3 regions of the Arthrobacter sp. KN11-1C genome follow, and region 2 is predicted to be linked to each of the others. Evidence: predicted binding sites of a transcription regulator. Region 2 holds the regulator's gene; each other region holds the start of a gene.
What was found. The regulator LexA, encoded in region 2, represses DNA repair genes until DNA is damaged. The targets are predictions, from matches to a motif close to TCGAACANNTGTTCGA.
Positions count from the first base shown of each region.

Region 1 (3,271 bases), on a different replicon from region 2:
AGCTCCAGAGGTTTTTGGTTCCCGCTGGGGCGCAGGTCGGTGACCATGATCCCGGCGCGGACGTATTTCACGCCGTCGTTGATCCTGGGCATGAGGGCGCGTGCGGCTTTGGTGAGGATCACCGGGTCGGCGGTGGGCATCGGCAGCGCGACGCACACGGACGGGTAGGACGTGTCGCCGGGGCTGTAGTAGGAGGTGCCGGCGAACGCGGTGAGCACTTTGGCTTGCAGCTCGTGCTTGGCCAGTCGTGCGCTGGCCTGTTGCGCGTACACGCTCATGACCTGGCGCATGTCGACCGTCGTCGTGATCGGTTTGGAGAAGGACCGGGAGAAGATCAGCTGGTCCCGTCCGATCCGTTCTTCCTCCATGGGGATGCAGGGGGTTCCCTGCAGCTCGAGGACGGTGCGCATCATCACCACCGAGAACTTGTCCCGGATCGCCACGGGATTCGCCTTGGAGAGGTCAAGAATCGAGTAGATCCCTATCCCTGCCAGGCGTTTCGTGAGCCTGGTGGCCACGCCCCAGATCTCGCTCACGGACAGACGGGACATAAGCGCTTCGCGCTCGGCCGCCGGCACGGATTCCCACCGGCACACGCCACCGAAGACAGGGTTGTGTTTGGCCCACTTATTGCTGAGCTTCGCCAAGGTCTTCGTGGGGGCAATGCCCACGCAAACGGGCACACCGACGTGCGTCCGGCAGGCATCTTTCATGGCCCGTCCCAGGGCCAGCAGATCCTCACCGGAGCCTTTGACGCCCAGAAAGCACTCATCGATGCTGTACACCTCCTGCCAGGCCGAGTACCGGGCCAGGAGCTCCATGACACGGGCGCTGATCGATCCGTAAAGTTCGTAGTTGCTGGACCTCGCCACGAGCCCCCATTCCTTAGCCCTGGGGGCGAGCTTGAACCAGGGCTCACCCAGCACAATCCCGAGCTTCTTGGCCTCATCTGACCGCGTCACCGCGCAGCCGTCGTTGTTGGACAGGACGATCAAAGGGCGGTTTTCCAGGGAAGGATCGAAGATCCTTTCGGCTGAGGCATAGAAGCAGTTGACGTCGATGTGGGCGATTTCCTGCATGCGGCGCATCACCGCGGGCCTAGACATAGTGAAGGCACCTGATCGCAACGCCCCAGATCCGCAGATCCGAGAGTTCGGGAACACGGATCTGCGGGTATTTGGGGTTGTCCGCCTGCAGGATCACCCCGGTCCTGGTGATCCGCAGCCGTTTGATGGTCATTTCGCCGTCGAGGATCGCCACCACCACGGATCCGTCCTTGGGCTCCAGTGCCTTGTTCACGATCAGTTCGTCGCCGTCGCTGATGCCGCCCGGCTCCATCGAGTCCCCGCAGACCCGCACGATGAAGGTGCTGGTCTTGTCTTTGATCAGGTGCTCGTTCAGGTCGAGCTCCGAGGAAAAATAGTCCTGGCTCGGAGAGGGGTAGCCCGCAGGGACGGCAACCGGTGCCACCGGGACGTGCCCCCGAGGCGCCCCCGCGTCTATCATGCGGGGGTCCAAAGCAAGACTCATGACACACCTTTATTCGAAAATATGTTCGAATAAAATTCTAGCCTCCCCCACCGACAGTTTCACTTATCCACCATGTCGCATCTGATGGGAGAATTCGGAGTCCAGGCTTCCGTTTCGCCCACGAAGACCAGGCCATCGGCTCCCCGATTGAGGAAGTGAACCGGCCGGCACGGCCAGGGGCTCGCCGGGCTCGGCTACGACGGGCTACGCCCCGGGCAGTCCTGTGGCAGATGAAACGCGATTTCCTCTCCCCCAGGGCCAGCGCACACTGGGACGAACTCGCCATTGCCAAAGCATCCTAAGCACTTCAAACCCGTCCCCGACGCCCACAGCATCCGCGGCTCGAGCTTGTCGCTCACCAGGCACCCTTGCCTGTCGGGCTTCCTTGGTACAGTGGGCCCCCCGGTCCCGCAAGCCACCAGCTACTTCCATCCGGGCGGGCCTTCCACGGGCAATAGGGGCTGGGCAGATGACTCCGTTGGCGGGTGGGCACGGTGAGGAGCCCTAGCTCCTCAGGGCAGAAGCGTATTGCTCCGCGAGAATGCAGCTGATCCGAAGGTCGGACAGTGTCAACAGCCTTGCGGAACGAGAATCCACTCTCTCCGCGAGGGCCGAGCGTAAAAGTCTTAGCGTCGGTTCGTTATGGATGAGGTCCTGGCGGATCGCTTCCCAGTACAGCGGCACACCGAACTTCATTTCGGAGGCAATTAAGACGGCGCTTTCGGTGTAGAGCGATACGCAGGGTTCCAGCAGCACGGGGATCAGGCTTGGCCGTTTGAGGTGCAAGAGTGCGGTTGCGAGAGTCGCGCCCATTCCATACTGGTAGCGCATTAGTTCATAGACACGAACGACGGTCGTCCAAAGCTCCGGTTGCTCTCGGGTGCTGAAGTCGCGCAGGTTCGACGTGGTGGGGATGCGGGAAAGGACTTCGCTTCGCCCTACGGCGATCGTGTCGAAAAGCTCTTGCGGCGTCATAGTCACGCCCAATGCGATCACTCGCGCGCAGTCTTCCAGACTGAACCGATACGGATCAAGAGCAGCACGGTTGTACGAGTCTTCGGACACCATGCCGAGGTCGTAGACGTCGATCTTGCGTATGTCGTAGCCATAAATCAGGTCGAGTACATCGTCGAGGCTTAGAAACGCAGATGCGATTCTGACGTCCACGTTCCTCCATCCCGTTCTGCGCATGCCGCTTCCCGATGCGAGAGGTCCATCATGTCACCGTCGATGGTGGACCGACAAGACACCCCAACCTGAAGGGAGAGCACAGATGAGGCTATTACAAAGACATGCACAGGCTGGGGAGCGCGGAGGCCCTGCTGCGCACGGGGAAGGTGCGTTAGACTGCTTTTCGGTGACTGACTCAATCTTCGAGAAGCAGGATTTGCTCGCCTGCGCGTCACTGCAGCGCGCGTTCGAAGCGCAGATTCAAGCGGTTGCCGGCGGCGGCGGCCTTCCAGCGATCCTTGATCAGGCCACTCAAGTATTGCGGCGCTGCGATCTCATAATCGCTGGCTCCAGCGCGGAGGTTATCGAGCAACGTGGTCACCATTTCTCGAGCGAATTTTCAAGCATCGACTTGCCTGAGTTGGTTGGTGCAACTGACTTCGAACAGTCCGGCCAGATCGTTTTCCAGCGCGGTCGTGTAAGGATCCACCGTATCCGGGTGCGGTTCGTCGGCCGCACGAGTATTTTCCTGCTATGTGTCACTGACAGGCAGCTGAATGACGACGAACTC
Region 1 is NZ_CP197468.1:74,067-77,337, reverse strand. Features, by position in the region: gene ACSBOX_RS21620 (Y-family DNA polymerase) at 1-1,106, opposite strand, end outside; gene ACSBOX_RS21615 (LexA family protein) at 1,099-1,530, opposite strand; gene ACSBOX_RS21610 (hypothetical protein) at 1,761-1,832, shown strand; gene ACSBOX_RS21605 (DUF6308 family protein) at 2,035-2,697, opposite strand; gene ACSBOX_RS21600 (PucR family transcriptional regulator) at 2,888-3,271, shown strand, end outside.
Region 1: a site for LexA is predicted at 1,544-1,559, ahead of ACSBOX_RS21615 (LexA family protein). Genes of this name have one in related genera too.

Region 2 (3,271 bases):
GATGCTCGCCGTCAGCGCCTTCGAAGGCCTGGCCGTGCTGCCCGAATACGACGTCGTGGTGGTGGACGAGGCCCATGAGCTCCAGGACCGGGTGACCGGAGCCGTGTCCGGCCAGCTGTCGGTGGCGATGATCCATGCCGCGGCCTCGAGCGCCCGCAAACATACAGCCATCACCGTGGACGCGCTGAACGCTGCCGCCGACCGCCTGGAACTCGCGATCATCGGTGCGCCGTCCGGCCTCCTGCCCAACGGGCTCAATGACGAACAGCTTGATTGCGTGGACCAGCTCCGGGAAGCGTGCCGTGCGGCGCTTTCCGATTCGAAGGGGGATTCGTCCAACGCGGTCGACGGCGGACGCCAGCTAGCGCGCTCACGGCTCATGCTGATCCTCGAGTTGTGCGAACGGCTGCTCTCCGCCCGGGAAAACCGGGAAGTCGTGTGGCTGTCCCGGAACAGCACCTTCGATCCGCAGCAGGGCTACACGGCGCCCGACGAGGATTCGCCGGCGCTCATCAACATCGCGCCGCTCAGCGTTGCCGGACGCCTCCGGGAAGGTCTCTTCGCAGGCCATACCGTGGTACTGACCTCTGCCACCTTGGCCATTGGCTCTGCCTTCGAGGCCACTGCCGGCGGCCTTGGCCTGACTGGCCAAGGCGCCCCGAGCTGGACCGGCGTGGACGTCGGCTCGCCCTTCGACTATCCGAAGCAGGGCATGTTGTACGTCGCCAAGCACTTGCCCAAGCCGGGGCGCGGCACCTCGCCCGAGGCGCTCGACGAACTTGAAGAGCTCATCAAAGCGTCCCACGGCGGAGCCTTGTGCCTGTTTTCGTCCCGACGTGCAGCGGAGGACGCCGCGGAAGCGATGCGATCGCGCCTGGACGTGGACATCCTGTGCCAAGGCGAATCGACCATGGCCGCGTTGGTCAGGCAGTTTGCCGAAGAAGAGGACACGTGCCTGTTCGGCACCATGTCCCTTTGGCAGGGCGTCGACGTTCCTGGCGGTTCCTGCCGGCTGGTAGTCATCGACCGGATCCCGTTCCCTCGTCCGGACGATCCCCTGATGACGGCACGGTCCCGCGCGGTGGCCCAGTCCGGGGGCAACGGTTTCATGGCGGTGTCCGCAACGCACGCGGCCATCCGGCTGGCCCAAGGAGCCGGCCGCCTCATCCGTTCAACGGGGGACAAGGGCGTGGTGGCTGTACTGGATTCACGGCTTTCGACGGAACGCTACGGCAACTTCCTCCGGGCAGCGTTGCCGCCCTTCTGGCCCACGACGGACCGTTCAGTGGTACGCGGTGCGCTCGAGCGGCTCTACGCCGAGTCGGCCTGAGGGGACCGCATCTGCACGTGGCGGAGTGAGGCCGGCGAATCCGGCGTTTGTTTCCGATCCCGGAGCCTGTTGGCCCGGAGCTGAAAACAAGCCCCAGTCCCGGGAGCGGGTCCTCGGCTACCTCGTTTTGAAGTGCGCGTCCTAGAGTGAGCGCAGCACCGAGACGACCTTGCCCATGATGGTGGCATGGTCGCCCAGGATGGGTTCGTACTGCGTGTTCTGGGGGAGCAGCCATGTGTGGCCGTCGCGCTGACGGAAGGTCTTGACGGTGGCTTCGTCGTCCAGGAGCGCGGCCACGATGTCGCCGTTGAGCGCGTCGTTTTGACGCCGCACCACCACCCAGTCGCCATCGCAGATAGCGGCGTCGATCATGGAATCACCGGCGACCTTCAGCATGAAGAGCTCGCCATGGCCTACCAGCTGGCGGGGCAGCGGCAGGACGTCTTCAACGGTCTGGTCGGCCAGGATGGGTCCACCGGCAGCAATGCGCCCCACGAGGGGAACCATGGCCGTGTCGCTGGCACTCGCGAGCTCCGTGACGGCCAGGCCGCCCGCGCTGCGGAGTTTCGCCGGAGCTTCGACGCCGGGAATGACCGAACCGCCGTCCAAGGTCAATGGCATGAGGACTTCCATCGCCCGCGGGCGCTTGGGATCGCGACGCAGATAGCCGAGCTTCTCAAGTTGTGACAACTGGTGCGTGACACTGGACAGGCTGGCCAAGCCAACGGTGTCACCGATTTCGCGCATCGACGGCGGATAGCCATGATCGTTCACTGAACGCTGGATGGTCTCCAGGATTTTCTTCTGGCGGACGGTCAGGCTCTTGGGGGCCTTCTGCGGCTGCTGGCTCCGCGCTGAGGCCGACCCGCTGCCAGTGGCTTTCGCTGCCATGTTCGCCAACGCCCTTCCGTTCCGCCCGTCCGCCGCTGGGGCGCTTGCCGGGACTGTCGGCCTGAAATGTCAGACCCTCCTGTTGCACTGATTCAGTGCTCGTTCCTTCACTCAAACGTAGGGCAGGCACAGGCGTTTATCAAACATTTGTTCTAGCGAGTCTCGACATCGTTCGTTGATAAGTGCTAAAAATGTCATAGCAAGGTTCGAATATGTGTTCTATAAAAGTGCCGCGGGATCCGGGTGTTCGTTCGAATCGTTCGAAGACATGGACGATCAACCGCCTCGCAAGCACTGACTGAAGGCAAGAATTGGCAGCCGCACCCAGAGATTCCGGAATGCGGCATTGTTCAGAAGGGCTCAGCTCATGTCCGCAATCACCATCACCCACACGCCAGGCCGCAGTGCGGCACCGGGCCGGCTTCGCCTGACTCGCCGGGGGCGCATGATCTTCTTCGGCCTCCCGGCAATGCTCGCGGTTGCAGCGCTGCTCAGCCTGGCCGGATTCCTGAATTCACCGGCCAAGGCTGCTGATTCCGCCGCCGAGCTGCAGCCCACGTCCAGCACGAGCGTCACGGTCCAAACGGGCGAATCCTTGTGGGGGATTGCGGGGAAGGCAGCGCCTTCCCGGGATCCCCGCGATGTCGTTGCGGAGATTATCCAGCTGAACAACCTCCAGGACGGGCGCATCGTACCTGGCCAGCAGTTGTTCATTCCTGCCACCTGAGGGCACTTTCGTCCGGGGCTGCGGCCCGCCTGAGCGGGGCGCAGGGCCGTCACAGTTTCAGGGCATCCGCCGCGGCACCTTAAACTGTCATGGTGAGTGAGCAGCTTGAGCGACTTGACCGCCTTCCCCTCCGGACCAACCTCCGCGGCCTGACCCCGTACGGCGCGCCGCAGCTTGATGTCCCGATTTTGCTCAACGTCAACGAGAATACGCATGGCGTACCGGCCGATGTCCAGGCGGCCATCACCGAAGCGGTGGCGGCAGCCGCGACCGGACTGAACCGCTATCCGGACCGGGAGTTCACCGAACTCCGCGAGGCCTTG
Region 2 is NZ_CP197467.1:2,907,152-2,910,422, reverse strand. Features, by position in the region: gene ACSBOX_RS13605 (ATP-dependent DNA helicase) at 1-1,330, shown strand, start outside; gene lexA (transcriptional repressor LexA) at 1,472-2,221, opposite strand; gene ACSBOX_RS13595 (LysM peptidoglycan-binding domain-containing protein) at 2,589-2,948, shown strand; gene ACSBOX_RS13590 (histidinol-phosphate transaminase) at 3,041-3,271, shown strand, end outside.

Region 3 (3,271 bases), 710 kb from region 2:
CCGTGCCATCAAGCGCGGAGCCGGGCTCACCGGCGAAGTGGTCGACTACACGGAGATCATGTACGAAGCCCGCGGCCCGCAGGGTTCAGCCCTCCTGATCGAGTGCCTCACGGACAACAAGAACCGTGCCGCCTCCGAGGTCCGGCTGGCCATCTCCCGCAACGGCGGCACCATCGCCGACCCCGGATCCGTGAGCTACCTCTTCACCCGCAAGGGCGTCGTCAACCTGCCCAAGAACGGGCTCAGCGAAGACGACATCCTGATGGCCGTCCTCGACGCCGGCGCCGAGGAAGTCAAGGACAGCGGCGACAACTGGGAAATCCACTCGGAACCCACCGATCTGCAGGCCATCCGCGAAGCCCTCAAGGAAGCCGGCATCGAATACGAGACGGACGAAGCTGAGTTCGTCCCGTCCATGCAGGTACCGCTTGACCTCGACGGTGCCAAGAAGTTCATGAAGCTCGTCGACGCCCTCGAGGATCTCGACGACGTCCAGAACGTCTACACCAACGCTGACATGAGCGAGGAAGTCCAGGCTGCGCTCGAAGCCGAGTAATGCTTTTTGCGACATAGCCTGACAACGCACAGGGAGGCCCGGACTTGACTCTTCGCGTACTAGGAGTCGATCCGGGCCTCACCCGTTGCGGCATCGGAGTGGTGGACGTCGAACGGAACAGACGCGCCACCATGGTGGCCGTCTGCGTCGTGGGAACCTCCCCGGAACAATCACTGGACCAGCGCTTGCTGGTCATCGCCAAGGCCATCGACGAATGGCTCGACCTGTACAAGCCGGACGTTCTTGCGGTCGAACGGGTCTTCTCCCAGTTGAACGTCAGCACTGTCATGGGCGTGGCCCAGGCGTCCGGAGTGGTCATCGCGGCGGCAGCGCGGCGCGGCATCCCGGTGGCGCTCCACACGCCGTCGGAAGTCAAAGCCGCCGTCACGGGAAGCGGCACCTCCAACAAAGAGGCGGTGACCAAGCTCATCACCAAGATCCTGCGCCTGGACGCCCCGCCCCGTCCGGCCGACGCCGCAGACGCGCTGGCCCTCGCGGTCACGCACGCGTGGCGGGCCGGGAGCGGCGCCGCCGTGGCCACCACCGGACCGGGGAGCAGTGCGCTCACGCCCGCCCAGCGGGCATGGGCGGAAGCCGAAGCGAAAGCGCGCCGCGGCCGGTAATTGTCGGCGGCCCTTGCTAGGGTATTCGTAGATATGTTCGGATAGCCCCCGCGCTATAGATGCAATCGCAGCATGCACGGGGCAGTACTTCAGGAGCCGGGTCTTGATCAGTTTTCTCCGCGGAACCGTGGCACACGTCAGTCTCTCCACGGCCGTCATCGATCTCAACGGTGCCGGAATGAGCGTCTACGCCACGCCCCAAACCCTCAGCCACCTGCATGTCGGCGAGGAAGCGAAGCTGTTCACTTCGTTGATCGTCCGGGAGGACTCCCTGACCCTCTTTGGTTTCTCGAACGACGACGAACGGGAAGTTTTCGATGTCCTGCTCAGCGTGAGCGGGGTGGGACCGCGGCTGGCCCTCGCGGTCCTCGCCGTGCATGAGCCCGAGGCGATCCGGGTGGCCGCCCATTCCGGTGACGCCAAGTCATTCACCAAGGTGCCAGGGATCGGGCCGAAGGTAGCCGGCAGGATCGTCCTCGAGCTTGCGGGCAAGCTCGTGCCCCACGGCACCGCTCCGGGGGCCGCCCCCGCCGTCGCTGCCGAGTCCGTGTGGAAGCCGCAAGTGGTGGCTGCCATGACGAGCCTCGGCTGGTCGGAAAAGGACGCCGCCGGAAGCATCGACAAGGCAATGGCCGATTCCCCGGAACTTGCCGACGCCGGCAACGTCGCCCAGATCCTGCGAGCAACCCTTCGCTGGCTTGGGCAGGACGGCGCCCGTGCCGGAAACCGGGTAGGCAGCCGTGGCTGAGCAATCCCTCGTTACCGGGGGAGAGGAACCCGAAGAGCGCATCATCGAGGCAGCACTGCGCCCGAAGAACCTCCACGACTTCGTAGGCCAGCACCGCGTCCGCAAGCAGCTCTCGCTCGTGCTGGAAGCCTCGAGAATGCGCGGGCGGAGCGCGGACCACGTCTTGCTTTCGGGCCCCCCGGGGCTCGGGAAGACCACGCTCTCCATGATCATCGCAGCCGAGATGAACGCTCCCTTGCGCATCAGCAGCGGGCCGGCCATCCAGCACGCCGGAGACCTGGCGGCCATCCTCTCCTCGCTTTCGGAGGGTGAAGTCCTCTTCCTCGATGAAATCCACCGAATGTCCCGGCCCGCAGAGGAAATGCTCTACATGGCCATGGAGGATTTCCGGGTGGACATCGTGGTGGGCAAGGGCGCCGGCGCCACTGCCATTCCGCTCGAGTTGCCGCCATTCACCCTGGTCGGGGCCACCACGAGGGCCGGACTCCTGCCCGGACCGCTGCGTGACCGCTTTGGTTTCACAGGGCATCTGGAGTTCTATTCCGTGGCGGAGCTCGAACTCGTGCTTCGCCGCTCGGCCGGACTGCTTGATCTCAAGGTCAACTCGGCCGGCTTCAGCGAGATCGCGGGCCGTTCCCGTGGAACTCCGCGTATCGCCAACCGACTGCTGCGCCGCGTCCGGGACTGGGCCTTGGTTCACGGCATCGAACAGATCGATGCGCGTGCCGCCTCCGCGGCGTTGGACATGTACGAGGTGGACCAGCGTGGATTGGACCGCTTGGACCGTGCGGTGCTCGAAGCCCTGATCCTCAAGTTCAACGGTGGGCCCGTGGGGCTCTCCACCCTGGCAATCGCCGTCGGGGAAGAGCCGGAGACCGTGGAAACGGTCGCCGAGCCGTACCTGGTGCGTGAGGGCCTCTTGGGCCGGACGCCGCGCGGCCGGATCGCCATGGCGTCGGCATGGACGCACCTTGGATATGCGGTGCCGCCAGGAGTGTTCGGACAGGACCCGCTCGCGCTGTTCGAGGACAACGAAAACGGCGCTGAAAGCATCGACACCGGCCGATAGCACGATCCATTCAGCTTAACCCTCTAGACTGGTATGACACTCGGCACGTTCGAGTCCTTGGTTCTGTGCCCGCCCGTCGGAGCATTGTGCGGCCACGCGGGCGAAAGCTCCACGGCCGCCGGATCCACCGGGCAGACATGGCCGTGAAACCAAAAACGTAAGTAAAGAACGGAACTTCCCTGTGGATCCAATGACAATCCTGCTGTTCGCCATGCTCGGCGTCTTCATCTTCATGATGTTCCGCCGCAACAAGAAGACGCAGCAACAGCAGGCCA
Region 3 is NZ_CP197467.1:2,199,967-2,203,237, reverse strand. Features, by position in the region: gene ACSBOX_RS10275 (YebC/PmpR family DNA-binding transcriptional regulator) at 1-556, shown strand, start outside; gene ruvC (crossover junction endodeoxyribonuclease RuvC) at 601-1,179, shown strand; gene ruvA (Holliday junction branch migration protein RuvA) at 1,283-1,927, shown strand; gene ruvB (Holliday junction branch migration DNA helicase RuvB) at 1,920-2,996, shown strand; gene yajC (preprotein translocase subunit YajC) at 3,187-3,271, shown strand, end outside.
Region 3: a site for LexA is predicted at 1,205-1,220, ahead of ruvA (Holliday junction branch migration protein RuvA). Genes of this name have one in related genera too.